Regions from separate parts of the Vibrio sp. V39_P1S14PM300 genome, predicted to be linked through region 2. Evidence: riboswitches for the same ligand, from Rfam matches in the RefSeq annotation. Region 2 holds a riboswitch; the other holds the start of a gene.
The links. A riboswitch is a leader RNA that binds a small molecule or an ion and turns the genes downstream of it on or off. The one in region 2 is predicted to bind thiamine pyrophosphate.
Positions count from the first base shown of each region.

Region 1 (15,105 bases), on a different contig from region 2:
CGTATCCAGCTCAGTCACCCGATCGTGAAACCAGTCATCCAACGCGTGAAACAGTGCCTGCACCACAGCAGCATCATCCGTCTGGCCACTTAAACACCCATCCAGCCAGGACAAAAAACGCTGATCCCGCGCTTCGAGAGTCGCCAGCACCAGGGCCTCTTTACTACTGAAATGGTGATAAAGGGTTTTTTTCGCCACTCCGGCGACTTTCAATACTTCGTTGATGCCAACGTTGTTGACACCGTGGTCATAGAACAGCCTCAACGCCGTATCGACCAACAAATTCCGTTTATCGCTCATGATTCACCTCACTGATTGCATGTTGACACAGGTAGACCAAGTTGTCTACTATGCAAGGTAGACAACTTGGTCTACCAAAAGGAAATCATCATGAACAATCCACTTTTTGCATTAATCTCCGGTATTGGTGCGTTTTTGGGCATTGCAGTGCTCTCTCTGGCAGACAGCGCACAACATGAATTCATTCTGCTCATGGCTCCATTCGGTGCCACTGCCGTGCTGGTGTTCGGCGTCCCTGACAGCCCTCTGGCACAAGCGAAAAATGTCATTATTGGTCATCTGCTTACGGCGTTCATTGGCGTGTGCTTTGTTCAGTTTGTCGGTGTCACGCCCCTCTCAATGGCCGCCGCCACTGGTCTGGCCGTCAGTAGCATGCTGCTGACGAAAACCACGCATCCGCCAGCCGGCGCAAACCCAATGCTGATCATGCTGGCCGGACAAAGCTGGTCGTTTTTAGTTTCGCCGGTACTGATTGGCGCCGTGACTCTGGTGTTGGTGGGTCGTCTGATGCAACGTGCCCAGCGCTTGAATGCTCAAAAAGCCTGAGGCACAAACAAAGACGGCAGATCCGCCTGTCGTCTTTGCCAAACGGGCGGCGTGATTCAACCGTGCGGGCCACCACTGGATTGCCTAAACTGTGTTCAACACTTCATTGCAACTGGAGCACAACATGGCCAACAGAAATACCGCCCTGATCACCGGCGCATCAGGGGGAATCGGGTTGGAACTGGCTCGTATTCACGCTCAGAAAGGGGGCAACCTGGTGCTGGTCGCCCGCTCCAAAGACAAACTGGAAGCGCTCAAGGTGGAGCTGGAAAACCACTACAAAGTCTCCGTCCTGACAATTGTGGAAGACTTATCTCAACCGGACTCGGCCCAACGTATTTTTGACCAAACCCTAGCACTCGGCCTGCAGATTGATACGCTGATCAACAACGCTGGCTTTGGCGGTCATGGCTATTTTCATGAGCGCTGTCTGTACGATGAACAAGCGATGATGCAGGTCAACATGGTCACGCTCACCAACCTGACTCACTACTATTTACCGGGCATGATCACCCGGCGCAAAGGCCAGATTCTCAATGTTTCTTCCACCGCCTCATTCATGCCGGGTCCGCTCCAGGCGGTGTATTACGCCACCAAAGCTTATGTCACCTCGTTTACCCAGGCGATTGCCGAAGAGGTGCGCGAGCACAATGTCACCGCCACCGTACTTTGTCCTGGCGCGGTAGCGACCAACTTTGTGACGGCCGGGAACCTGGAAGGCGTCGGCATCTGGAAAAATGCCAAGAGCCCGGAATCGGTGGCCCAAGTCGGGTATCGGGCGATGGAACGCGGCAAACTGGTGGCGTTTAATGAAGGTACCTTGCGCATGATGCTGGAATGGATCATGCCGTTACTGCCGCGAAAAATGGTGCTCAAATTGTCGCGACAAGCGATGGAAAAAAGCCATTGAAACACAACTAAAAACGGCTCCTCTGGGAGCCGTTGTGTTGTCTGTTTAAGGCTTCAACAACCCTTGCTCGCGTAACATCTGATGAGCCATCTTAGGCGCATGCCACAAGGTCGGTAACAGAATAAACGACGCGGGTACCGCGGTGATCACGATGAACGACTGCAAAGCAGAGATACCGCCCTCACCCATAGAGATCAAGACGATGGCAACAGCTCCCATCAGCACACCCCAGAACGCACGCACCAAAGCATTCGGTTCTGATTGTCCGGTCAATACCACACTGATGGTATAAGTCATTGAATCACCAGTAGTAACAATGAACGTGGTGGTCAGCACCAAAAACAGCAACGCGGTCAGTACAGGGAACGGTAACTGCTGCGTGATAGCCAACAGCGCACCTGGTAAATTAAACCCTTCGAAACCCGAGGCAATCACGCCCGGATTATCCAGTTCAAACGCCAGCCCGCTGCCACCCACAATGCTGAACCAGAAACAGGTGATCAGTGGCGCTGCCACACTCACTGCCAGAATCAACTGACGTATCGTCCGGCCACGAGAAATACGCGCAATGAAAATTGCCATCATCGGACCGTAACCAATAAACCATCCCCAGAAAAACACTGTCCACCAGCTCAGCCAGCCGGTATCTCCGCGATACAGTGCCATCGGCACAAACTGATCGACCATGCGGGCCACGCCCTGCATGTAACCATCAATAATGAAGCTGGTTGGCCCGGCCACCAGAATGAACAGCACCAGAGCAACCGACAAAATGATGTTGTAGCGGCTGACAATCTGAATACCCTTGCTCAAACCACTGAGCGCCGATACGGTGTACATCAACATCGCAAACACCACCACCAGACTCTGGCTGACAAGGGTATCCGGCAGACCGAACAACTGATTCAGCGCATAGCTGATCTGCAAACCTAAGAAGCCAATCGGACCAATGGTTCCTGCCGCGACCGCCAAAATACTTAACCCGTCAATCACACTGCCAACCCAGCCGTGCAGCGCGCGCTCGCCAAGCACCGGGTACAACAGAGTACGCGGTTTGAGCGGCAGACCTTTGTCGTAATGCAGATGCATCAGCACGATAGAAGACAGACAGCCGAGGATGGCCCACGCGAGAAACCCCCAATGCATAAACGATTGTGACAATGCATTGATCGCCATACGGCGCGGAGACGCGTCACCAAAAATCGGTGGCGCAGAAACGAAATGCGCGATCGGCTCAGCCGCCGCCCAGAATACGCCGCCGCCCGCCAGCAGCGTACACAGAATAATGGAGATCCACTTAAAGGTGTCGATCTCTGGGGTCTTCAACGCGCCCAGACGTACGTAGCCAGTCTGACCGAATGCCAGCACCAGCCCAATCACAAAATTGGCCAGCAACAGAATTTGCCAGAACGCACCAAACCACTGTGTTGCGTAGCTGAAACCCGTGTTCACCAGAGAAGAAAGAAGAGGAGTATTGACGATCGCCAGAACCACAAACAGAGACAGGAAGCTGCCGCTTAACCAAAACACCGGGTTATTCAGCGCCAGTTGAGTACGAAGAGAGGATGACTGCGGAGGGTGGATCGCTGAGTAATCCGCCTCGGAAATGCTGGATGGCTCTGCGCTCAGGGTAGATCTAGACATAGAAATTTCGCTTTTTTTGCCCGAAAGAATCGGCGCGTGAATGGCCCTCACATCAGCAAGAAGTGTGAGGCTGATCATAAAAGCGTGCCATCCTAACATAGCGGACGGGGCAATTGCATCCCGGATCGCCGGCGTGCCCGCTGAAATTAAAACGACCAGACCTCATACAATATGCACCCAGGCACATCTCACGCTCAGGTCGATTTCTTTGTCATCGTCTGTTTCAGTGCAATCCTAACTGACGTTGTGTCCCATTTGATAACACGATTTACAACCCCATATTAAAACGCGCTTTCCACTCGAAGACGTCAATGGCCGGATGGTGGACACTCGCGGATTTCTCAACGATGGCCATTTCCGCCATTTTATTGATTAATAGCAGAGATAAAAAAGCCCGGGAACACCGGGCTCAATATCATCTGGCATGATTGGCGTTAGCGGATGTCAGGATAGCGACGCAACATCACCAGAATCAACACTAAAGAGAGCAGCGCGAAACCAGCGCCAACGTAACCAATGCCCTGCAGTGAGCTGAAATGTATCACCTGACCACCAATCAGGGCGCCCGCCCCAATTCCGAGATTGATGATGCCGGAAAACATCGACATGATCATGTCCGACGCGTTCAGGTCGATGTTGAGCACTTTCACCTGCATCGCCAGCACCACCACCATCAGCGCGGTCCCCCACAACACCAACATGGTCGCGGTAGCCCACTGACTGCTTACCAGCATCATCATCAGCGCCATACACAACATCACAATGACGGTATTGGTCACCAGCAGTGGCGTGTTGTTCTTCTCTCCCCAGTAACTGAAAATGACACTGCCAATGATGCCAGCGCCACCAAACAGCAGCAGCAAGAAGGTAGTGAAGTTGCCACTCATGGCGCCGATGTTAATCATAAACGGCTCAATGTAGCTGTAAGCCGAATAGTGGGCGGTGAATATCAGGAAAATGAACAGATACAAGCCCATCAGCGTCGGCTTTTTCAGCAGTTCCGGCAGTTTTTGTGTGGTATCCGTAAACAGACTTGGCAGTTTTGGCAACAGGCGCCACAACACCAGCATGATCACCATCGCCACCACACCGATCAGGGCAAATGTGGCCCGCCAGCCAAACCACTGACCGATAATTCGCCCAATCGGCACGCCAAGTACCATCGCCAGCGAGGTTCCGGTTGCCAGCACGCCAAGAGCCAGGGTTTTCTTACCCGGAGGCGCAACCCGAATGGCAATGGAGGCCGTAATAGACCAGAACACCGCATGGGCAAACGCTATCCCCACCCGACTGGCGATCAGGGTTTCAAAACTCCAGGCCAAAATCGAAAAGACATGACTGACAATGAATAGCGTAAACACACACAACAGCAAGGTTTTACGCTCGATTTTGCTGGTCAGCATCATCATCGGCAGCGACATCGACGCAACAATCCAGGCGTAAATGGTCAACATCCAGCCAGCAGAGGCTGGCGTGATGTCGAAATCGCGGGCAATATCCGACAACAAACCAACCGGCACAAATTCGGTGGTGTTAAAGATGAATGCACTGAAGCCCAGAGCAAACACTCTCAAATACTGAAGATGGCGAGAATCAGACCTCACCGGGGGAGTAGTTTCAGACATAGGGTTACAACAAAAAAGTGACAGGGAACACAGCGCGATTATCTCGTTTTCAGGTTACAGAACAAGCACTTTTACAAAAATAATTGCATATTCCTTAATCTGACGAATAAAACGTGCCAAGACGACACATCAATCACAGACAATCATCCGAAGCGCAAGGCAGATCAAGCTTCATGGTTATTTCACATTTATCCCCTTTCGCCTGTCCTACACTCTAAATGCAGTCTGTCGCCACTGTACTCAAGGAGGGGAGGATGATCGCCAAACACAGAAACTACCTTTTAATGGGAACCGAGTATTTTCATGCGCGGATGCAAGTAAATCCAGTAGGGGTGCTCGATGTCGACATCGTCGAAAACCAGCAGCATTACCGTTCAAATTTTGATGATCTGAAATTTGAAAAGCAGGGTAAGCATGTTCGTGTGATTGGTCGCGAAGAAGTCAGAGGTGCGCGCCCCTGGCAATTGACGCTGGCAGAAAAAGACGCCGACGATCTGCATCAGATCATCGAACAGGCCAGTGAAGAGCTGGAAATTCTGCATCGCGATTTGATGTGACTGAAAACGTTACTCGCAGTAGTGAGCCAGTTGCGAGTATTCTTCTTCCTCTAAGGTAAAATAACGCAGTATGCCTTTGATCGGCTGCCCGGTCATATCGGCCATCACATAGTCGTAGTATGGCGATTGCGTGACCTCCTGCAACCAGTATTCCCCGTTCACTTTCTGAGCAATCAGCAAGGTGTACTCCGGTACCTGAAGCGCGTCAATATCGCGGCTGTGAGTGACCGACACGTCCGGGTGTGTTGCGACAAACTGGTTAAGTTGATGGGACCAGTCAGCATACCACTCCCCTTGCAACACCGGGCTCTCACCCAATACGGCCACCACCTGATTGTGATTGAACGCCTGACAAATTGCGTGTCTGGGGACCGGCGGATCGGTATCAGGTGCACAGGCACTGATGCCGTATACAGAAACCAATAAAATGCCTACCCGACCGGCGTATGAGATCATAAATCGCCTCGTAAATGAGTCAGTTATAACTAGTTATAGCCTATCTCATTGTGACTTCAAGGCGCGGAGTGGCGCGTTGATTCCCAGAAACCCAGCTCAACGTGATAACACGTGTTGCCAACGTTCAGGCAACTTGGCCACCAGTTTGTCCCCAACCTGAGTGAAATTTGGCATCAAAGCATACACCGCCGTAATGAATAGGACTGAGCCAAACAGATCGGCTGGTCGGTGCATACCCAACCACAACCGGCTATAGGCTACGGCCAGTGCCCAGGCGAGTACCCCCACGGCCAACGCGTAGCGCTTACGTTCAAAGAACAGACCGCCAAAGAACGCCACACAAATCGCCGCAAAAAGCGTGTGGCCGGATGGGAAAGAAAAATCTTTTTCCCCCTGCCAGTTCACGGTGCGCCAGTGGCTCACTTCTTTTTGGGCTTCCTGAATCACCGCCGCTTTTTGTGCAGTATCCAGTTTGTAGAAATGACCCGGGTCCGGGATCAGCAACTGCGCGGTCAGCAGTTCAGTGTAAGGACGAGGGCTTTCCGTTAGGTGTTTAAGGCCGGTTTTGCTGGCAAACCCTATTATCAGGATCAGTGCGAGTTGTAACATGCGTGACGCCCATTGCGCTTTTGGGATTCGCAGTATGAACGTCAGGGCAGTAAGAAAAATCAGGGTAAACAGGAAACCTTTACTACCAGCGGAATTGGTCAGCATGTTGTAAGTGATTCCAGTCAAGTCAGACACGTGAGAGAGCAAGTCCACATTGGTGCTCAGTAAACACACCGGTACCAACAGCACCGACATCAGCAGTAGCATAAGTAACCCATTGTATTTACTGTATAAGTGCTCTTTCATCGCTCATTCCGCCCAAGCAACCATTGGAAGATTCGGCATGGTAGCCGACAAGCAGGCCGGGAATAATCAATTTGCTGTCAAATCGCGGAAAGTAAATCACACAAGTGAGAAAAACGTCTCAGAGCCACCGCCCCACAGACTGAGGCAATGGCTCATGATCGCTCAGTTTGGCTCGTCGGATAGCTGCTGTAAGATGGCCGCGGCAGCCGTGCGCGGGTCTGCGGCATGACAGATAGCCGACACCAAAGCGACGCCATGCACGCCCGTCTCCCAGACTTGTTGGAGGTTAGCCGGATGAATGCCGCCAATCGCCACCACCGGATAACGGCTGTTGGCCAGCGCATACTCCAGCCCGGGTATCCCCCACTCGTTCTGGATGTTGGTCTTAGTCGGGGTCAAGAAAATCGCACTCAGCCCAATATAGTCGATCGGCAGAGCCTCCGCGTCGGCCAGTTGCTGCTCATTTTCAATCGACAACCCGAGCAGTTTATCATCACCAATCAGACGGCGGGCGATGTCTGCTGGCATATCGGACTGCCCAAGGTGCACTCCGTCTGCCCCGACCGCAAGTGCCACATCTACTCTGTCATTAATAATCAACGGCACCCCGGAACCTTGCAAGACCGCTTTGACGGCTTCGGCGCGCTGGATAAACGCCTGCACATCACCGTGTTTTTCACGGACCTGCACCATGGTAACCCCACCGGCGACCGCTTCCGCCACCACCTTCTTGAGCCTGGTGATGTCTTGTTGATCATCCGTCACCAGGTACAAACGGTAAGGATTCATAAAAGAGTCTCCGCTTCTGCGCTCGGTCATCGCAGTTTGAGGCGCGATAACAGCACCGTTTCATCCAATTGATACAAGCTATCCAGCAGATGCATCTGTAAGCTACCCGGCCCGTTAGCTAACTCCGCAGCCAGTTCCCCCGCCACGCCCATGACCGCCGCAGCCGCCAGTCCTGAGGTTTCTCCAACAGCAGCGAACGCACCGGTGAGCGCGCTCAGCGTGCACCCCATACCCGTGGCATATGGCATCATGGCGTGACCATTGGACAGTGACTGAATGCGATCGGCCGAGACCACGTAATCACTTTCTCCGGAAATCACCACACTGGCCTGATACTGCTCTGCCAGATAATGCGCGGCGCCAACAGCCGCATCGCTACTGTCCAGCGCATCCACACCTTTACTTTGCGCCTGCTCGCCAGCCAGTGCGATGATTTCGGACGCATTCCCCCGAATAATCAGTTGCTGCGCCAGTTGCGCCAACTCGCGTGACGCTTGGGTACGCAAACGGCTGGCCCCACATCCGACCGGATCCAGCACCACGACTTTGCCGTGACTATTGGCCTGCTCCACCGCATAGCGCATCCGCGGCAGCCATTGACTGTCGAGGGTGCCAATATTGATCACCAGCGCACCAGCGAATGCCATCATTTCGGCCAGTTCCTGTTTGGAATGCGCCATGATGGGGGACGCTCCCAGCGCCAGTAGGGCGTTGGCCGTGTTATTCATCACCACGTAATTGGTGATATTCACCACCAGAGGTTTCTGCGCCCGGACTGCGCGTAATGCGTCTACGATGAGTTGTTTTTCCACGTCGTGTTCTCCTATTGTGCATCCAGACCTTGCTGCCAGAACGCCACTTCCATTCGGGTGGCGGTTTTGAATACCTGAATCAGATTTTGTCCGCGCGAGCTGTAGAGGTCGATGTCTGCCAGCAACTGGTTGAAATGCGCGGCGCCGTCGGCCACACCAGACTGAAACTCTTCACCGCCATAGAGATGCAACCAGGTCGCATACGGGTTGCCTTCAAGCAATGTCTCCTTTGCCGCCAACAGCGCGCGGCCTATCTCTGCGTAACCGATGGAGCACGGCGCCAAAGCGGCATAAAGATCGACCAGATCACCGCTCATTCCCGCGTCCAGTACAAAGCGAGTGTAGGCGACGGTCCCGACATCTTCCGCTTCATTTTCCATGTCTCGCTCTGTCAGTCCCCACTGTTCGCAGTAGCGGACGTGATGAGCAATTTCCGAGTCCAGTAGCGCGTGTACACTTGGCAACGCGCGCCGCATGTCCTCCAGCGTGCGCGCTTTGTAAATAGCCAACGCGTACGCACGGGCGTACTGCTTGAGAAACAGAAAATCCTGTTGCAGATAGTGCAAAAAACAGGGTTGTGGCAAAGCCCCACTTGCCAGTTGCTGAACAAAACGATGCTGGGTATACGCCTGCCAGTCATCACGGCAAGCCTCTATCAAATCCTGATAATTCATCGGGTGCTCCGGTTAGTTAAAATCAACAACGTAATCGCCTGCCTTAGGCAGAGTTTGGATGATGTGCTGGTCATACATAAACCGCGCGTAGTCATCATATCGCTTCAGATCCACCGCGGACGGGCGCAGCGCAAAACGTGTCAGAGTATCCTGCCAGGCGCGCTGGTTCAGTTCATTGCCCAGTGTATCCGGAGCATAGGCAACAAACTCGTTCCAGGCTTGCTGAGGGTGATTCACAATATAGGTCGTCGCCTGCTCAATCGCTTTATTGAACCCCTGAATGGCTTTAGCATCGTAATGCTTGGCATTGGCCACAAACACCAACTCATCGTACGCAGGAACGCCAAGCTCTTCGGGGAAAAATGCTTTGGCTTGATACCCTTCCAGCGCCAGTTGATTGGTTTCAAAATTACGCAAGCCCCCCCAGATAGCGTCGACTTTGCCAGACGCCAGTGACGACGAAAGCGCCCAACCCACGTTGATGATGTTCACGTCACTGAATTTCACGTCTTCCTGCGCCAACATCGTCCCGATAGTGGCCTCCTCATTGCCTGCAATGGCGATACCGATGTTCTTCCCTTTGAGATCGGCCATGGTGTTGATCTTACCGTTGTCCAGCACCATCAGGGTGTTCAGCGGTGTCGCGATCAGCGTTGAGGCGCGGATCAATGGCAATCCTTGTGCCACATCCATGGTCAGGCTTGGTTGATATGATACGGCCAGATCGACTTTACCCGCTGCGACCAGCTTGGCAGGCGTACTCGGGTCTGCCGGCTCCTGAATATCCACCGTCAGCCCTTGCTGACGAAAGTAGCCCCGTTGTTTGGCAATCACAATCGGGCCATGGTTCGGATTCACAAACCAGTCGAGCATCAGAGTCAGAGGTTTGGTTTCCGCGTGTGCCGCGATGGAAAACAGTGACGCCACCAGAGTAACAGCACAGATAAATTTGGTTGTTTTCACACAGAGTCCTTTTTAATCAGTGACTTTCCCAAGGGATAAATCGTTTAAGTAAAGTGTCGGTCAGGAAATACAGCGCCACCGACAACCCGGAAAGAATAAAGAGCGCCGCGAACATTTCGTCGATTTGCATGCGCGCATTGGCTTGCAGCATCAGGTAGCCAAGCCCTTCGCTGGAGCCGACCCACTCCCCCGCCACCGCACCGATGGGAGCAATCACCACCGCAACACGAATGCCAGATGCCAGTGCCGGCAAGGCCGCCGGAAAGCGAATGTAACGCAGCAGTTGCCAGCGGGTCGCACGCATGGTGTGCGCCAGATCGAGATAACCGTTTGGCGTATTTCGCAGTCCGTCATAACAACAGGTGGTGACCGGAAAGAAGATAATGATCGCCGCCATCACCACTTTTGACGCCATGCCATAACCCAACCAGAGCATCAGAATGGGGGTAATGGCAAACACTGGCACCGCCTGACTGGCGATCAGCAAAGGAAGCAACCAACGTTTCAGCGGAGCAAACAGCAACATCTGCAGCGCAAACATCAGCCCAACCGACAATCCCAGCAGTAAACCGAGTACAATTTCCTGGCCAGTAACCCAGGTATGACGCAGCAGAACATCGTGGCGCAGCAGCAAACGTTCGAACACATCCAGCGGAGCTGGAAGGATAAACGCCGGTAGGCGCAGCGCGACCACCAGCAGTTGCCAAAGCGCCAGGATAACCAAGGCGCTGAGCGCCAGACGAACAGCCGGATGGGATACTCGCTCCTTGCGTCGAAAGGCAGACGGCAGCGACGCCATTTGAGTGACCTCACGCATAGTCTTGCTCCAGAGCCTCAATGATCTGCTGTTGTAATTGCGCCCCATCGGCATCCAAGCTGCGTGGTGGCCGGCTCGCAGGCAAGGCCAGAGACTCAGCCTGAGCCGGCATCCCTTGCAGAATATAGAGCTGATGTGCGAGGCGAATGGCTTCGAGTGGATCGTGAGTAATCAGTACTACGGTTTTCCCGCGCAGCAACGTCGCCGCCAGCGTCTGCAACTTGTGGCGGGTAACCGCATCCAAGGCGGAAAACGGTTCATCCATCAACACGACGGGCTGGTCCTGCATTAATGTCCGGGCGAGCGCAACCCGCTGACGCATCCCACCGGACAGCTGTTGTGGCATGGCCTGTTGATATTCAGCCAGTCCAACAGACCGGAGCAGCGATACCGCCCGCGCCGTGTCCGCCGGGGCCGCCTGGCCAAAACGGCGGCTCAGACAAACGTTGTCGAGTACCGACAACCATGGCATCAACAAATCTTGTTGCGCCATGTAGGCAATTCGACCTTCGAGCGGTTGCCCATCAGAGACCGTAAGTTTGCCGCTGACCGCCGCTTGCGCGTGTAAAAGGCCAGCCAGATAGCGCAGCAAGGTGGATTTTCCGCAACCACTTCGACCAAGAATACAGGTCCACTGACTGGCTGGAATGTGCATATCGAAGCCACTCAGCGTCGCGGTATCGCTGTCGTGGTAGCGCAGCGCAAGTTGCTCCAGCGTCACACCCAACGCCGCCGGCTCAGCGCACATAGCGGTGCCCGTCGAAGAAATGGTGTACCGGCCCATGTCCCTGACCAATGTCGAGCTCATCAGCATGCGCAATCGCCTGAGAAATATACTGTTTACCCAGATGGACCGCTTTGTGCAGAACATTGCCCTGAGCCAGGTACGACGCGATCGCCGATGACAGTGTGCAGCCCGTACCGTGAGTGTTGCGCGTCGCAATGCGTTTGGAGGACAAGCGCTCAACCCGGTCAGGTGTGATCAGCAGATCGGTACTCTGGGCGTCTTGCTCCAGATGGCCACCTTTGAGCAAAATGGCACCCGCGCCCAACTGACGCAAGTCGGCGATCATGTGGGTCATATCATCTTCATTGTTCGGGATTGGCCGCCCCGTCAGTGCGGCGCCTTCCGGCAAGTTGGGGGTGATCAGATCCGCCAACGGAAGCAGCAATTGTTTTAGCGTACTGATCGCCGCCTGCTCCAGAAGCAGATCACCACTGGTTGCCACCATCACAGGATCCACCACCAGAAATCGAGGTTGATACTGAAGGATCTTAGCGGTCACCACACGGATGATCTCCGCGTCCGCTAACATACCGACTTTAACCGCCACAACATTGAGATCGCTGAAAACGGCGTCCAGCTGCTGCTCAACGTGTTGTAACGGAACCGGAAAAATGGCCGAAACGCCCAGGGTATTTTGTGAAGTAATCGCGGTAATGGCTGAACAGGCGAAACTGCCGGTCGCCGAAATAGCTTTAATGTCCGCCTGGATACCGGCGCCACCACCACTGTCTGAACCAGCTATGGTCAGGACAATGGGCGTAGATGAAGAGTGTGTGATGTGAGGCATGCTCGCTCCTAAACTGACGTTCGGGAACTGGCACGTGAACAAGGGAGGCGGATCAACGCAGAGCGTATTTACCCTTGAGTAACGTGGACCGCTGCGCCAAGGCAGACGGTGCAATAGTTCCCTACGTCAGTGCTAACTGAATCAGGTTCAACGGGTCTCGCAATGCGATCTCAGCCTGTCATCGTTAAACGACAACGGCCCCCCGACTATTCGATGCTGCTGATAATAGCAACTATTACCGGGAAAGACACAAAAAATCCGGGCCAGGTGCCTGGATTTTCACATTTTTACTGACTTTCTGCTTCAGTCCCACTCAGGGGCAAAGTCTGGATTGGCCAGCCGCTGACCTCGATCCAGTACTGCGATTTGCGCCATATCATCGGCATTCAGCGTAATGGTATCTGACACCAGATTACTCTCGATATTGGCTTTTTTGGTCGACGATGGAATCGTGACCAGATCCTGTTGCCGCATCCACACCAGCACCACTTGGGCCGCTGACGCCCCGTGTTTATCGGCAATCGCCAAAATGGTGTCGTCTTTCAGCACTTCACCGTAAGCAAACGGCATATAACCGGTCACCACGACGCCGTGTTGTCGACACCATGCCACAACATCACGGTTTTGCAGATACGGATGCACTTCGACCTGGTTGGTCGCAATTTCGCCTTCACCAACTATCGCGATGGCCTGTTCAAGCTGGGCGTTGGTGAAATTAGACACGCCAATCTGACGCGTCAGTCCAGTGGCTTTGGCCGTTTTAAGTTCGCCCAGATACTCTGCCATTGCCACACCTGGATCTTTGAGTGGCCAGTGGATCAACAACAGGTCAACGTAATCGGTCTGCAACTTGGCCAAACTGTCGCGAACGCTGTCAATAAAGTCGGCTTTAGCCAGATTGTCGGTCCAGACTTTGGTGGTAATAAACACCTGATCACGTGCTAGCCCTGAAGCACGGATTGCCTCTCCGACCTGCTGTTCATTGCCGTATATCTGCGCCGTATCAATGTGCCGGTAGCCAGCCTGCAACGCCATCAACACGGAATCGAAGGCCGCCTGCTCGTTGAGTCGAAATGTGCCTGCGCCAAGCATAGGGATGGTATTCATTCACTTTACCTTTGTATTGGGTTGTCCGATGAGGCTTATTATTGTGCCGTGTACTCAATGCGTAAACGGCAAAAATAACAAATCACTTTTGCGCCACAAACAACAATCTCAGTGGGTAATACGCGCCACGACTTTTCCGACCGTGTGCTGGTCACGCAGCGCTTTCAGTGCGGCACCGATCTGCTCCAGCTCAATCACTTTCAGTTCCGGCAGCTGTAGCTCACCCATTTCCAACAGATAAGAGACCGAGCGCCCGGCATCAGTGATGGTTGCCCGGCCCAGTTCACCATTGATGTGGCCTGATCCCAGACTCAGTTGATGGAAACTGAGTCCGTTCTCAAACGCGCCCGGATATTCCGTCGGGTTCATCGTTTTTACTAACTCTACCAGTTCCCCCTCAAATCCGAGGACTGCGGCAGCTATTTTATCGTTGTCACCACCGACACAATCGAGCGCCACTTCCACCCCTTGTCCGGCAGTGATGGCCATGACCCGCTGCACGATGTCTTCCTGATGGTAGTCAATCACGTCCGTGGCACCGAGCAAACGCACGTAACCGTGATTAGAGGCCGAACTGGTGGTAATGATGGTATGCACGCCAAAAAGCCGCGCCAACTGAATCGCAAAGCTGCCCACACCACCGGCGCCACCGGCAATGAAAATGCTGCTACGTTCAGCAATATTGAGCTTGTCCACCAACGCCCGATAAGCCGTCCAGGCGGCACAGGGAGTAGCCGCGGCCATTTCGGCGCTGATGGCCGGATGCGGCAGCAAGGCGCGTGAGTCCTGCAGGGCATACTGGGCAAATCCTCCATATGCACGGCGCATATCACCGTGATAAAGCACACGTTGCCCAATTCGCCACTCGCTCACCGCCTCACCAACTGCAACAATTTCGCCTGAGACATCCAAGCCGCCGACAAAGTCGTCATTCATGTGACTGACCGTCTGATGCCACAAATGAATTTTAGCATCCACCGGGTTAAGTCCTACCGCGTGTACTTTGACAACCACATCAAATTCACTCTCCGGCACTGGGATCGCCAGTTCCTTAAGGACAAACGAATCCTCGACACGCTGATAGGTTACGGCTTTCATGATGACACTCCTCTGGGCATAGTTGCAGCAACCATTGCACTGCGAAATCGTCGACAGGCCGCTGACGCAGCCTGTCTCAAGCCGGTTCCGGCTTGTGGTTTAGCCGGCAGTTTACCCCGACGCGAACTCGTCCGGGGCACCGCTCAATATTTTTAACCACTATGAAGTATAGGCGCCGCTGGCGTAATGCAGCTCGTAACTGTGGCTGTAAATTTCCAGAATGTTGCCAAACGGGTCTTCCATGTAAATCATGCGATAAGGTTTTTCACCCGGGTAGTAGTAACGAGGCGCTTTCATTCGTTGCTTGCCACCTGCGGCAACGATTTTCTCCGCCAGTCCTTCTACATCCGGATCCTGTACACAGAAATGGAACACACC
Region 1 covers NZ_WXWP01000221.1:15,558-30,662, forward strand. Annotated here, with positions in the region: gene CAG65_RS11195 (TetR/AcrR family transcriptional regulator) at 1-300, opposite strand, end outside; gene CAG65_RS11200 (HPP family protein) at 391-846, shown strand; gene CAG65_RS11205 (SDR family NAD(P)-dependent oxidoreductase) at 971-1,756, shown strand; gene CAG65_RS11210 (BCCT family transporter) at 1,802-3,400, opposite strand; gene CAG65_RS11215 (sugar transporter) at 3,835-5,025, opposite strand; gene CAG65_RS11220 (hypothetical protein) at 5,280-5,582, shown strand; gene CAG65_RS11225 (hypothetical protein) at 5,592-6,038, opposite strand; gene CAG65_RS11230 (phosphatase PAP2 family protein) at 6,135-6,893, opposite strand; gene thiE (thiamine phosphate synthase) at 7,056-7,682, opposite strand; gene thiM (hydroxyethylthiazole kinase) at 7,709-8,494, opposite strand; gene tenA (thiaminase II) at 8,506-9,168, opposite strand; gene CAG65_RS11250 (ABC transporter substrate-binding protein) at 9,181-10,131, opposite strand; gene CAG65_RS11255 (ABC transporter permease) at 10,148-10,930, opposite strand; gene CAG65_RS11260 (ABC transporter ATP-binding protein) at 10,941-11,696, opposite strand; gene thiD (bifunctional hydroxymethylpyrimidine kinase/phosphomethylpyrimidine kinase) at 11,686-12,522, opposite strand; TPP riboswitch at 12,624-12,737, opposite strand; gene dkgB (2,5-didehydrogluconate reductase DkgB) at 12,826-13,629, opposite strand; gene CAG65_RS11275 (zinc-binding dehydrogenase) at 13,738-14,727, opposite strand; gene CAG65_RS11280 (lactoylglutathione lyase family protein) at 14,887-15,105, opposite strand, start outside.
Region 1: linked by a shared signal. The riboswitch ahead of thiD (bifunctional hydroxymethylpyrimidine kinase/phosphomethylpyrimidine kinase) and the one ahead of thiC (phosphomethylpyrimidine synthase ThiC) in region 2 are both predicted to bind thiamine pyrophosphate.

Region 2 (15,105 bases):
TGAAGTGATGTCACGCGCTTCAAGCAGAAAACGCACCTGCTGGCCGACATCTTTGGGTAATGGTTTCAGGGACAACTCGAGAATTTGCACCCCGTGCTCCGGGTGCCACACTTCCACTTCAAACTGCGCCGGACGCGACGCTTGCTGCGCAGCGAAATAGTGTTTGATACGCTGCGCTGAGCCCGCCTCCAAATGTTTGTGCTGCCACAACGGTTTGTCCAGTTGATACTGAGGGTTATAGAGCAGCTCCTGCAACTTGCTGTTGCTTGATACGATCCGGCCATGTTGATCCAACATACCGATGTAGTGATAACTCTGATCAAACACCGATTCGAGCAGCACCTGGCTGTGGCGGGCTATCTGCTCACTCTTTTTCAGCCGCCGGGTGTAATAGATCAAGCTCAGCAGGATCAGCGACAACACCAGCACAGTCATCACCAGCAGTTCGAGCTCACGCTGATAACGTTCGGCAAACGGCAGTGGTTTATTAAAGAACACCCCGGCGGGCTCCCCTTCAATACCCAGCCCCCAACGGGTCACGGCCTGATAATCGAGTTTGATTTCCGGAGGAACACGTTTGACCTTGGGCAGTGGCGCCGACGGGTTGGCCAGTACCTCAAGCAAGGTGTCGGCGGCCGCTTTACCTTGCGAGTGACCGCTGAGAACCACGCCGCCAATGGCCCCGTTGCCAATGCCGAGATCATGCACCACGTAGACCGGCGCCTGAGCGTGGTGAATAAAAGTATTCCACTGCACCAGATCACTGACCTCGCCTTGCTGGTCACGGTAATACACCCAGTACAAAATGGCGTCGTTGCGATTCATACCTGCTGCGCGCTGGTAGAGATGCTCAAAGGTATCCGGCACCAGCGGCTGGATCAGCGACTGGTACTGCGGCGACCGCGCAATAAAGTGGTTGAGCTGCTGACGCACCGCAGCCCCAGTACGGGAAAAGTCGGTCACGACATAAATCCGTTCGACATTGGGTTGCAATCGGCGGATTAACGCGATATTACTTTCGATATCAATGTCTTCTGTTACCCCGGTTGCACGCAGATCACGGTGCATCTCACGTGAGTAATTATTGATACCGCCGAAGATCACCGGCGTGTCGCCCAGTTGCGGCGCCAGACGCTGCATCAGGCTCAGCGCATTATTGTCACTCACCAGCACCGCATCATAACGCTCCTGCTCCAGCAGCGTTTTGTACAGCTGGTAGATCTGGTCAAAATACAGCGCGGACTGCAGCCGTTTGGTGTCGAGGTAGACCGCACGGGTTTTGATGTCGGCATGCGGTGTCAGGACGTCGTCGACACCATGCTGGAAGGCATCGGTCCAGAAGAAACCGAGATGATACGAGTGAACGATGAGCACACTGCGGTCCGTGGCGGACGCAACGCCGCTTAACAACAACGCGATCAGACACAAGACAACTCGCACGCTCTACACTCTCTCTTCATTCGTCAGTGATAAGACAGTATCATAACTGATGATAATTTATACTTTTATCACGTGCCGTAGCGCGCTGAATTTTTTAAACAGGATGCATAATGCAGAGCCATGAAGCCAAACTCGATGATCTCGACCGGGCCATTTTAAAAACCTTGATGGAAGACGCCCGTACGCCTTACGCGGAAATGGCCAAGCAATTTCAGGTCAGTCCGGCCACCATTCATGTGCGGATCGAGAAAATGAAATCGGCACAAATCATCCAGGGCACGGAAGTGATCGTCGATACCAAAAAGCTCGGTTACGACGTGTGCTGCTTCATCGGCATCAACCTGAACGCGGCCCGTGACTACCATTCCGCGCTGGAAAAGCTCAATGCGCTCGACGAAGTGGTGGAAGCCTATTACACCACCGGGGCGTACAACATTTTCGTCAAGCTGATGTGCAAATCAATTGAAGAGCTGCAATACGTGCTGATCGATAAGCTGCAGGCCATTGATGAAGTGCAGTCGACCGAAACCCTGATCTCACTGCAAAATCCGATCAATCGCAACGTCAACCCCTGAAACGACAAAGGCCCCGATACGTATCGGGGCCTTTGTATTGTGAAGCATTAGCGGCTGAGGTAAGCTTTCAGCTCTTCGGCAGTGATGCCTTGTTCTTTTAGTTGCTGAGCCAGCATATCCACTTCTTCGCCTTTGCGTGCATCGATAACTTGCTGGAACTGATAGACGATATCACGCAGCATATGTAACGGCACTTGCTTGGCAGCGCTGCGAATACGCTCACTGCTCTGGTTACCCAACTCATTGAGTAATTTGCCAAACATGATCTTCTCTGGAGACTCTTCCAGCTGCTCCAGCACTTTGGCCATTTCATACGTTGTCATTGACATAGTTATTGAGGTTCCAATCTAAATAGGTTTGCAACACAAAAAGAAGAACAAATATACACGCCTTTTGGTTGTTATCAAACATCTATTCACTTCATTTGTATCAGGCGCTTACGCCGCCGCATAATGCCAGCGCCGGCCTGCTTTCGACAGCAGAATGATCACGGCAGGCGCGACCAGCCACATCTGCAAAGCAATCATATGTTGCGGGTCCAGATTCAGACGCTGCATCGTCCCCACCACCAGGCCGGAACCGCTCATCTGAAACAGCCCCAACAACGCCGCAGCCGTACCGGCTTTATCCCCAAACGGTGCCAGCGCTTTCCCGGCAGCCGCGCCGAGAATCCAGGCAAACCCGACAGAAGAGAGGAAGATCGGCAACATGAACGCCAGTGCGGTTGCCGTTCCGGCCATTGCCAACATTACGCCGCCAGCGACCAGCAAGGTCACGATGCCAACCAACAACGTTGTGTGGGTCCCGAAGCGTTCCATGAATTTTGGAGCCGTCATACAAGCAACAATGTTGATCGCCGCATTGACCCCAAACCAGAACGTAAATTGGTTCATACTTAACCCCAGCCCTTCCATCAGCACCACCGGGGCGGATGTCACGTACGCCAGAATAACCGCCATTGCCAACATGCACAAAGAGGCATGAAACAGGAAAGACGGCGTTTTCACTACCGACCAGTAACGCTCCAGCTTAAACACTGCTTGCTTCTCGCTGCTGGGGTTGGTTTCTTTCATGTTGATCAGCAACCACGTTCCTACAGTCAGAGCATACAGTGCCATAAAGCTGAAGTTGGCTCGCCAGCCAAACTGCTGCGTTAGCCAACTGCCCAAGATGGGCGCCAATGCCGGAATGAAGCAGATGGCGCCGTTCAGGTAGCTGATCATTCGCCCGCTTTTCTCTGGACCAAAGATATCGCGAACTGTTGCAAAGGCTGCTACCGATGTCGCACACGCACCTAAGCCTTGTAGCAGTCTGGCCATCAACATCCACTCAATGCTCTGAGCCCCCCACGCCAATAAGGCGCTCAGGGCGTAGATGCTGATTCCACCCAATGCAACAGTTCGACGTCCGAGTTTGTCCGCCAGTGGACCGGCAAACAATTGACCGACGCCCATGGCAAACAGAAACCAGGTGATCGTATCTTGTGCTAACGCGTGTTCCACGTGAAACGCCTGCGAAATCTGCGGCAATGCCGGCAGGTAGATGTCGATCGCCAACGGACTGAACAACACCAATAAGGTCAGCAGTGCCAACTGCACTTTACTGATAGGAACCGGGCCGGATTGAGACACAAGATACTCCAACAAATTCATCAAAACGGCGGCCATCTTACCCAGATTCAGATATGAGTAAAAATGGCTTATACTCATTACCAATATTCCAAATCAGAAAAACACCATGAACATCGAAAAACTGGCGCGCATCGACCTCAATCTGCTGGTGTGTCTCAATGTACTGATCGAAGAACTGAGCGTAACTCGCACCGCGCAGCGCTTGTGCCTCAGCCAATCAGCGGTCAGCAAAGCCTTGGCCAAATTGCGTGAGCAGTTTGATGATCCTTTGTTCATTCGCACCTCTCATGGCTTAAAAGCGACCCCCAAGTCACTCTATCTGAAACCGAAACTGGAAATGTTGGTCAATCAGCTCGAAATGATCACCCAACCACCTGAGTTCTCCCCGAGTGAAAGCGAATACCGCTTCCATATTGCAGCGGTTGAAAGTGTTTATCCGTTGATCCTGCCGCATTTCCTGCCGGCGATTTTTCAACATGGTCCCAACCTCAACATCTCCATGCATGTGTGGAATGAAAACACGTTTAAACGCCTGCAGATGGGCGAACTGGATCTTGGCATCACGGGCAAAGACATCGACGTCAACGACGCGAAACTGACCATGTACCCTCCCGACGACATCTGCGAGCAGGAGATCTATCGTGACGTACAAATGTGCGTCATGCGCAAAGATCATCCGGCCCTCAAACAACCCTGGAACCTACACACCTATCTGGCCATGCGTCACGTTCAGGTCCGCTGCGACGGGTACGACCGCTGGTTGCTGGACTACCGCCTGTCGGACATGGGCTGTGAACGCGACATCGCCATTGTAGTGCCTGACTTCAACAGCGCCGCCAGCTTATGTACCTACACTGACTTCGTCTTCACGGCCCCGAGCCACTTTACCCTGTTGGTCGCCAAACAGATGGATTTGGTGGTCCTGCCGCTGCCAATGGAGTTTCCTCCGATGGCTTACACTCTTTTCTGGCACAGAGACAGAGAAAGTGACCCCGCTTTGCGCTGGCTGCGGGATATTATTAAAGAGAAAACTCTGCACCTCAGATAATTGTCGGCCAGCATTTGCAGCTCCGACGTAAAAGGAGTAGCTTAGTCGACCAGGTCTCAGACCATACAGTTCTGCCCAAAAGGACGTTTAGCAAAAGGATATTTTCAGATGCAAAATCACATTTCCGAACGCGTCGATGCGCTACGCAACTGGCTGGAGCAACACAGCTACGATGCGCTCATTATTCCGCATGAAGACGAATATTTAGGTGAATACGTACCAGCCCATAACGAGCGTCTACTCTGGGCCACCGGCTTCACCGGCTCAGCCGGCGCCGCGGTGATCACCCGCGGTAACGCGGCGATTTTTGTTGATGGACGCTATACGGTACAGGTACGCAAACAGGTCCCTGCCGACGTATTTGAATATCGTCACTTGATTGAAGAACCGTTTCTGGGCTGGCTGACAACTCAGCTCGCCAGTCGCGCCAAAGTCGCTTACGATCCGAGAATGCACCGCGCCAGTTGGCTGTCTGCGGCACAAACGGCCCTGGACGGTGAACTGCATCTGAGTCCGGTCAGCGATAACCCAATTGACCAGCTGTGGCAAGATCGCCCGCAACCGCAGGAATCAGAGGTTCGCCTGATGGACCTGACACTGGTTGGGCAATCCAGCACCGACAAGCGCGCAGAGATCGCGGCGTTAATTGCAGCTAAAAAAGCCGATGCAGCACTGCTGACAGAACTGGATTCCATCTGCTGGCTACTCAATATTCGCGGCCTAGACGTATCACGCCTCCCCGTGGTGTTGTGTCATGCGATTGTCCATCGTGACGCCAGCGTCGATTTTTTCTTTAAGTCTGAGCGTTTGCCACTTGGCTTTGAACCGCATGTCGGCCAAGGTGTACGTGTCCATGAGCCAGACGCCCTGCAAGCCCAGTTGGCTAAGCTTGAAGGCCGCAAAGTGATGGTCGACCCAGCCACCAGTAACGCCTGGTTTACCCTGACATTGCAAAGTACCGGCGCGCAACTGATCAACGCGGCCGATCCCTGCCTGCTGCCCAAAGCCGCCAAAAACGCCACAGAAATCGCTGGCATGAAAGCCTGTCATATCCGTGACGGCGCTGCCATGACCCAATTCCTCTGCTGGCTGGATAAGGAAGTCGCGGCTGGACGCCTGCACGACGAAGCTGTGCTGGCCGACCAGCTCCAGCGCTGCCGAGAACAAGATCCAACCCTGGCTGACCTCAGCTTTGATACCATTTCTGCGGCCGGTGAAAATGCGGCCATGTGTCACTACAATCACGAAAATCAGCCGCAACCGGGTCAGTTGACGATGAACACCCTCTACCTGGTGGATTCGGGTGGCCAGTACCAAGACGGCACGACCGACATCACTCGTACTGTCGCCATCGGGCAGCCGAGTCAGGAAATGAAAGATCAGTTCACTTTGGTCCTCAAAGGCCATATTGCACTGGCAACCGCACGTTTCCCGAGAGGTACCTGTGGACACCAACTGGATGCCTTGGCGCGGCAATATCTGTGGGCCAACGGTTACGATTACGATCATGGGACTGGCCATGGTGTTGGTCACTTCCTCAGCGTACACGAAGGGCCGCAGCGTATCGCCAAAGCGGTTAACCCGACTGCCCTGCTACCAGGTATGGTTCTGTCCAACGAACCGGGTTATTACCGTGCCGATGCGTTTGGTATCCGGATTGAAAACCTGGAACTGGTGGTGGAAGTTGCGACTCAAGGCGACCATCATATGCTTGGCTTTGAATCGCTGACACGCTGTCCGATCGACCAACGCAACATCAACGTGAATCTGCTGACGCGGCCGGAGCTGAAATGGCTCAATGACTATCATCAGAAAGTGTGGCAAGACGTCAGCCCTCTGGTGGATGGTGAAGTGAAACAGTGGTTAGAACAAGCAACCCAGCCGCTCGATTACGCTTAATATCAGGGCGGTGAAAGCAATAAAAAGGCGACCATAAGGTCGCCTTTTTTGTTTCACGTGAAACACCTAACCGGAATAAGCACTGTGCCAGTCTTTCCAAATTGGGTCGAACCCCTTGTCACGAATCATGCGTTCAACGTGTGCCGCGCTCCGCTCGTCGCTGATCTCAAACTGCTCCAGTTCTGTGTCTTCCAGAGCATACCCTCCCGGCTGGGTTTTCGATGCAGCAGACATGCTGGTGATCCCAAGCGGTAATACATTGTCACGAAATTGTGGAGATTCGCGGGTGGAGAGGGACAGCTCCACTTCCGGATTAAATAAGCGATACGCACAGATCAATTGCACCAACTGTTTGTCCGTCATTACCGATTTGGGCTGCAGCGCGCCTGCGCAAGGCCGCAATCGTGGAAATGAAATCGAATAACGTGTTTGCCAGTATCTACGCTCCAGATAGTCGAGATGCGCCGCCACATAGAAACAATCCGTGCGCCACTCTTCTAACCCGATTAAGGCGCCAATACCAATCTTATCGATTCCCGCTTTTGCTAAGCGATCTGGTGTATCCAGTCGGTATACAAAATCCATTTTATTGCCACGCAAATGATGCTCGGCGTACGTCGAAGGATGATAAGTCTCTTGATACACCATCACCGCATCCAAACCCAACGCCTTAAGCTCGGCGTAATCGTCTTGGTCAAGCGGCTGCACTTCCATCGCCAGATAGTTAAAGCGCTGTTTAATCATCGGCACCATTTCGCGGAAGTATTTCATCCCGACTTTGGTTTCGTGTTCACCGGTAACCAGCAATACGCTATCAAACTTCATGCGCTTGATGGCCGCCACTTCCGCTGACACTTCCTCCCTATTCAACGTACGACGCTTGATACGATTCTCCATGGAGAAGCCGCAATACGTACAAGCGTTGGCACACAAGTTAGACAAGTACAATGGAATATAAAGCGACATGGTATTACCAAAACGTTTACGAGTCGCCGAGTATGACAACTGCGCCATCTGCTCCAGATAAGGCTCTGCAGCAGGTGAAATTAGCGCTTTAAAATCTTCCAGATCACGCTTGGGTTTACTTAATGCCCGCTCGACATCTTGCGCTGTCTTGGCGTAAATCGACAACGAAATGTCATCCCAATTGAGCTGTTTAAATTGTTCTACGAAGCTCATGTTTTCCTCGCTTAGAACTTAAAACTCATCCAGAAATGAAGTCAGTGGACTCGACGCAACCGCATGAGACACTTTACCCGCAAGACCGGCTTCATAAGCCATACGCCCTGACTTAACCGCCAACTTAAAAGCGTTCGCCATCGCAATAGGATCGCTCGATGCCGCAATCGCCGTGTTGACCAGAACTGCATCGGCCCCCATCTCCATGGCACGAGCCGCATGTGAAGGTGCTCCGATACCTGCATCTACCACGACCGGGACATTGGCTTGATCGATGATGATTTCCAGAAAATCGTGAGAAACAATGCCTTTGTTCGAACCAATCGGCGCCCCCAATGGCATCACTGCAGCACAGCCTACGTCCTCCAGTCGCTTGCACAGCACAGGGTCAGCATGACAGTAAGGAAGCACAATGAATCCTTCTCGGACCAACTGCTCAGCAGCCGCTAGTGTCTCAATGGGATCCGGCATCAAGTACTTAGGGTCTGGGTGAATTTCCAGTTTCAGCCAGTTGGTCCCCAGCGCTTCACGCGCCAGTTGCGCGGCAAACACAGCGTCTCTGGCATTTTTAGCACCGGAGGTATTGGGCAGTAAGTTCACCCCCGCTTGAACCAACGGCAGCAAAATATCATCTTGCTGGTCGTTCACGTCAACACGCTTTAACGCCATGGTCGCAAGTTGAGAGCCCGATGCGTGAATCGCTTGCGCCATTAGTCGGCTGTTGGCAAATTTACCTGTTCCGGTGAACAGTCGTGATTCGAATTGTTTATCGCCAATGTTAAGCATCGACTTTACCCCCCTGCGATTGCTTGAAACAAAGAGATGCGATCTCCCTGTGAAAGAACGGTGCTGGCCCACTCGCTGCGCGGCACAATGTTGTTGTTAATGGCAACAACACACCCCATTTCCGGCAGCTCAAACAGGCTAATGATTTGCTGTAGATTTAACTCGCTGGCCACTTGATGAGCCTGGTCATTAATGACAATGGTGATCACATCTAAGTGCGCAGCTAGCGATTGTGTTATTTGTTGTTCTGATGATGTCATTGCTTCCAACTCTCTTGATTCCTGCCATTGCTTATATCGGTGATGGGGAAATTTAGCGCGACAAAGTTCGCCCGCTAAACTTGAGCGCAAACTTGGCATTGTTTGTCTTTGCTGATCCCCATGGTTTGCCATTGCATCTTTAATCCATCAAACAGATGCAACGTGGCGGCTTCGACATGAAACGTCCCAGTTGCCAGTTTCTGGATCGCCGCCAGGGCCTGGTAGTTGCCAAGCGTGCCCACCACCGGACCGACAACGCCACTCTGACTACATTTTTGGTGTTGTTGCAGTTCATCAAACGGATACAAACAGCGGTAACAAGCTTTGCTCTCCACCCCATCCTGACTTGGTGTTTGATAGTCAAAGACGGCAAATTGCCCTTGCCAGCCAATAGCGGCTGCTGAGATAAGTGGTGTGTTTTGTTCAAAGCAAACTTGGTTAATCAGCTGACGAGTGGGCATGTTGTCAGTGCAGTCCAACACCACATCCGCCAGCATGACTTCAAGCTGCAGTTGCGCTTTGTCTAAACGCTTATTGAGAGCACGAACCTGAACCATCGAATTGAGTTCAGTGAGCTGTCTTACAGTGGCTTGCGTTTTGGTGACTTTGAGATCTCTTTCGCGATAAATCACCTGACGCTGCAGGTTACTGCTCTCAACCTCATCATCATCAACCACGACTAGCTTACCGACGCCCGCCGACGCCAAGTACAAACTCGCCGCACTCCCTAAGCCGCCACAGCCGATAATCAGCACGTGCGATTCGCTCAGTCGCACTTGCCCACTTTCTGCGATTTCAGGCAGCGCGACTTGGCGTTGATAACGAAGGAACTGCTTATCCGTGAGCATGTTTATCCCTTACGCCATCTGTAGATGTGTTTTTCAGGCCGGCAAACGTAAGTTGTCTTTCCTTCATCAGATCAGTGAAAAACGCAATGACAGACTTAGGTGAGTCTGCCAATGTTATGGCTCGAACAACCGCTAAACTTGAGACGCCCGTCTGCCAGACTTGCTCAGCGTTGGACGGGGCAATGCCACCAATCGCGACAGTTGGATAACCGAACATGCCAGCACTTACCCCCTGCTCTGCTTGGGCACCAACATCAGACTGTGTTGCGCCATAAGGGATGCTATCGATCAGCTTTTGATATAACGCCAAACGCACCAACCCCTGCGGCTTAGATGGCATCTGTTTGGTGGTGGTTGGGAAGATATGTCCTAACGCGATGTAGCTAGGATGAATTTGTACGATACGAAGCAGTTCGTAATAGCCATGAGTGGAGAGACCAAGACGAATACCGGCTTTGGTGAGTTGGGCCAAATTCGACTCTTCAATATCTTCCTGACCGAGATGCACACCGTAAGCACCATGCTTAATCGCAAGCTGCCAATAGTCATTAATAAACACTTGGGCCTGGTATTGACGACCTAACTCAATTGCTCGAATGATCTGCTGTTCTAAATCAGCCTGTTGCGGATTCTTGATACGCAGTTGGATAGTATGGATGCCCAATGGCAGCAAACGCTCGATCCAAGTGACATCATCCACCACTGGGTAGAGCCCTAAACTCTGCTTCGCTAAGGTTGAAAAGCGGACGCGCTCGCCTTGCGCTGACCATCCGACTCGGATGCCTAAGCGCTGATCGTCAAGGACTGGGGTGGGAAAATCATCGAACTGGCACGCCCACTGATTGACTCGCTCCACATTGTGGTTTTGATCCAAGCGTGTTTCACGTGAAACATTCGTCTGTTGTGTCGTAATTCCTCGGGCGAGTGTCAGCGCATCTTCGATGGGAAAATCGAGCACAGTCAATGCCACCACCCATGCTAGGTGATGCTCAGGTACAAACACAGTGTTGAGTTTGACCTTAACGGAAAGCGCTCTCACTTCATGGTCGATTGGATGACGCCAGATATCAAGTTGAGATACCTCGCCCTGTGGATTGACAGCCTGGTCGTCAAAAATGCCAATCAAAACCGATGTCGAAGACTGTTCTAGGCACGCTTCTACTGATAAACCAGAGCGATAACAAAGCGCCAAAGAGCGCTCTGGATCGGCGTTATGGGCATCAATCAGATCCGTAGTAACGTACGTAATGTGTTGGTCACGAACAAGCTGAATAGATTGAGTTGGGCTAACACCCAACTCAATGTCTTCGATGCTAAAACCCTGCTCTTTCGCCAACAACAAACATTGTTGAACTAAGCCAGTTAGTTCAATCAAGGATGACGGAACTAGGATTTTACTCATGAGTCGCTGACCTCCACATGCACTGCTGGGTGGTACAGCTCAGAGCCTGACTCTCTGAACTCTTGTGATTTCTGGCGCATCCCTTCTAGCGGGTCATCAAGCATTTTGATCGAGATAGCCTGGTCCGCAGCCACTTGTTCGGTGTCTTTCGCATACTCCCGCACCTCTTGCGAAATCTTCATTGAACAGAACTTAGGCCCACACATGGAACAGAAATGCGCTACCTTACCTGATTCCTGAGGCAGGGTTTCATCATGGAAAGCGCGAGCGGTATCAGGGTCAAGTGACAGGTTAAACTGGTCTTCCCAGCGAAATTCGAAGCGCGCTTTGGAAAGCGCATTATCGCGAACCTGAGCCCCAGGATGTCCCTTAGCTAAGTCCGCCGCATGCGCCGCCAGTTTGTAGGTGATCAAACCGGTCTTAACGTTTTCTTTATTCGGCAGTCCGAGGTGTTCTTTAGGAGTAACGTAGCAAAGCATCGCACAGCCATACCAGCCGATCATCGCCGCGCCAATACCGGAGGTGATATGGTCATAGCCCGGAGCCACGTCCGTGGTCAGTGGACCAAGGGTGTAAAACGGCGCCTCATGACAATGCTCGAGTTGCTCCTCCATATTGGCTTTAATCATGTGCATAGGTACGTGTCCAGGCCCCTCGATGATGACCTGTACATCATAGTCCCAAGCAATCTTGGTCAGTTCACCCAGGGTGCGCAGCTCAGCAAATTGCGCTTCATCGTTAGCATCAGCCACCGAACCAGGGCGCAGACCATCACCGAGAGAAAGTGCCACATCATACTTGGCACAGATCTCACAGATCTCTCGGAAGTGGGTATATAAGAAGCTTTCTTGGTGATGGGCTAAACACCATTTCGCGATAATTGAACCACCACGAGAAACGATGCCAGTAACGCGTTTTGCAGTCATTGGCACATAGCGAAGTAGTAAACCGGCATGGATAGTGAAATAGTCAACGCCCTGCTCTGCTTGCTCAATCAGAGTATCGCGCATCACTTCCCAGTTAAGGTTTTCCGCAACACCATTCACTTTCTCAAGCGCTTGATACATTGGTACGGTACCGATCGGCACTGGACTGTTACGTAGAATCCACTCGCGAGTTTCGTGAATATTACGCCCCGTCGATAAGTCCATCACCGTATCACCACCCCAGCGAGCGGCCCACACTAACTTCTCTACTTCTTCCTCAATCGAAGAAGTCACCGATGAATTACCAATGTTGGCATTCACTTTAACTAAGAAGTTGCGGCCAATGATCATTGGTTCGGATTCTGGGTGGTTGATATTAGAAGGGATAATCGCGCGACCTTCGGCGACCTCTTTACGCACAAACTCGGCGGTAATGTCTTTTGGAAGATTCGCTCCGAAGCTTTGACCCGGATGCTGTTGATTCAGCACTTCATCACGGTATTGAGCGCGTCCCATATTTTCACGTAGCGCGATGAATTCCATTTCTGGGGTGATAATACCTTTGCGAGCATAGTGTAACTGAGTCACGCACTGCCCATCTTTGGCACGTCGAATACGTGGTAGATTACCGTATCGAAGATCGTCTAGTGTTTCGTCTTCTAAGCGTTCTTTGGTGTACACCGAGCTTACTTCATCAAGTAACTCTGTGTCACCGCGCTCTTCAATCCAGCTTTCTCTTAGCTTTGGTAAGCCACTATAAAGGTCAATATCGTAGTTCGGATCAGTATAAACACCTGACGTATCGTAGACTCGGACGGCTTCATTCGGCTCGAAAATAGGCGCCTCTTTTGTGCCACCAATCAGACTATCTGCTAGCGCTATTTCACGCATAGGTACACGAACATCTGGACGTGAACCTTCTACATATACTTTTGTGGAATTTGGGTACGGCTGTACCGAGAGTGTTTCAATGAACTGTTTGGCTTCCAGTCTCGCTTGTTTGCGACTCGACATAGCATTTTTCCTTGCTTTGTTATACTAGATAAAAAGTAATTGGATAAAAATGCTTGGCGGATAGATGCGACAAGAGGAGTCAAATTAAGGCTAAATAAAGCTTAAGTCATTTGCCTATAACAACATTCGACTATTTGATAGGTCAACCAGAAAGAACTCCGGTATAAATATCTTCTCTTGTTCCCTTCGCAGATTCTAATCTGATCAGGTTCAACGGATCCCGAATTAACGGTCTCAGCCTTATGGCACTCCGACAAGTGATATCAGTATATAAAAACGGTTTGGTTAAACCAAGCCGACCTGTACAAATTTTATCTAACTTTTGATCAACAACTGAAAACCCACCCAGGCGGCGGAAACACTCAATACCACGTTCAACAAGATATTGAGGCCCATCTTGAAAAAAGCACCTTGTTGCAACATCAACACGTTGTCCATTGAAAAGGTCGAAAACGTCGTCAATGCTCCAAGGAAGCCCAGACCGATGATTTGGCGCCATGGTTCGGTGGCGAGCATTTCATTTTCAAACAGTGCGATCAATGCGCCCATGATGAATGACCCCACAACGTTGACCGTCAACGTCCCGTAGGGAAAGCCCCGCCCAAACAACACCACGCACAATTCAGAGATCAGATAACGCGAACACGCACCAAATGCGCCGCCGACAGCGATAAAGCCGAGAATGGATAACTGCCCCATAGTAACCCCTTAATTTTTGATGCGAACATTGTAATCTTATTCGCTGAAAAATCGAGCGATCCAAGGGTTAAATCCGCAGTAATAAGATTGTGTTTCTGAAATAGATTTTAAAAGTTACAGGCGTCACTTTACCTCAATAAAACCCATGAGGCCGGTTTTCATGTGTTCAATCACATGACAGTGGTACATCCAGCGCCCAGGGTTGTCCGCCACGAATGCCGCCTTAGCGCTGCCATTTTTGCCCAGTAACACCGTATCGGTATGAAACGGTTCTGCAAGCTTGTTTCCATTCAGTTCCAATACGGTAAAAGTATGTCCGTGTAAATGGATTGGGTGGTGGTACTGGGTGACGTTCTTAAGGTCAAAAATGTACGTTTTCCCACGTTCTAAATACGCCAGCGGTTCGGGAATGGATGTCGCACTCATACCCTCCCAGGCGCGCTTATTAACTAACCAGAAGGTCGGCATCGCATGCCCGGATGGATCGGCTGGGGTAATAGCGCCTTCCCACTCAAATACAAAGTCGATTTCCTGTGCATTGGCCAGATCAACTGACGGTACTGGGTTGAGTGGCAGAGTAGGCAAAGACTGACCAGATGGTAGTTCTGATGACATAACCTTAAACTCGCACAGAGGAAATGGGAATTTGCCTTTCATTTGACGCACATAAACCCGCTCTCCTGCCTTGGGCGCCACCAAGCCAATATCAACCCTCATACCTGGGCCAATTTTATGCTGAGTGAGCTTCACTGGCGTCTTTACCGGATTACCATCAATGGCGATGACCCAGGCCTCGGCTCCTTCGACGGCAACCGGATACGTTATTGTATTGTCGACGTTCGCAATTCGCAGACGTACAGTGGCATGCGCTTTCAGTGAATAGACCGGCTCATGGACTCCATTGACGGTCCCCCACTCACCTGGTGTGCCCATGCGTGCGCTATAGCGTGGGATCATCAAATCTTTCCACTGACCCTGCGGATCCAAATGCCAGTGTTTCAACATTAAAGCGTGCTCTTCGTCGAAATGAACCGGGTCTGCCTCTTCAACAATGATCAGCCCCACCAATCCCATACCGAGCTGCTTGACACTATTCATATGTGGGTGATACCAAAATGTGCCTGCGTCTGGTGGCGTAAATTCGTATATAAACGTCTCACCAGGCATGATAGGCGGCTGGCTGAGGAACGGTACACCATCCATAGCAATTGGGATACGCAGCCCGTGCCAATGGATGGTAGTTGGCTCATCCAGTTTATTGGTAAAACGAATGGTGACCTTTTCTCCTTGCCGGCAGCGAATTGTCGGCGCTGGGATCCTACCGTTGAACGCTAACACCGAAGTCGTGAAACCAGGCACTAACTCGGCGCTCGCAGGCTGTGCAGTCAAGTCGTAAAT
Region 2 covers NZ_WXWP01000124.1:19,873-34,977, forward strand. Annotated here, with positions in the region: gene CAG65_RS06050 (EAL domain-containing protein) at 1-1,440, opposite strand, end outside; gene asnC (transcriptional regulator AsnC) at 1,551-2,015, shown strand; gene tsrA (H-NS-like global regulator TsrA) at 2,063-2,344, opposite strand; gene CAG65_RS06065 (multidrug effflux MFS transporter) at 2,453-3,667, opposite strand; gene CAG65_RS06070 (LysR family transcriptional regulator) at 3,753-4,694, shown strand; gene CAG65_RS06075 (aminopeptidase P family protein) at 4,803-6,593, shown strand; gene thiH (2-iminoacetate synthase ThiH) at 6,660-7,772, opposite strand; gene CAG65_RS06085 (thiazole synthase) at 7,791-8,558, opposite strand; gene thiS (sulfur carrier protein ThiS) at 8,564-8,818, opposite strand; gene CAG65_RS06095 (HesA/MoeB/ThiF family protein) at 8,893-9,666, opposite strand; gene CAG65_RS06100 (thiamine phosphate synthase) at 9,653-11,068, opposite strand; gene thiC (phosphomethylpyrimidine synthase ThiC) at 11,065-13,008, opposite strand; TPP riboswitch at 13,173-13,271, opposite strand; gene crcB (fluoride efflux transporter CrcB) at 13,324-13,707, opposite strand; gene CAG65_RS06115 (multicopper oxidase family protein) at 13,831-15,105, opposite strand, start outside.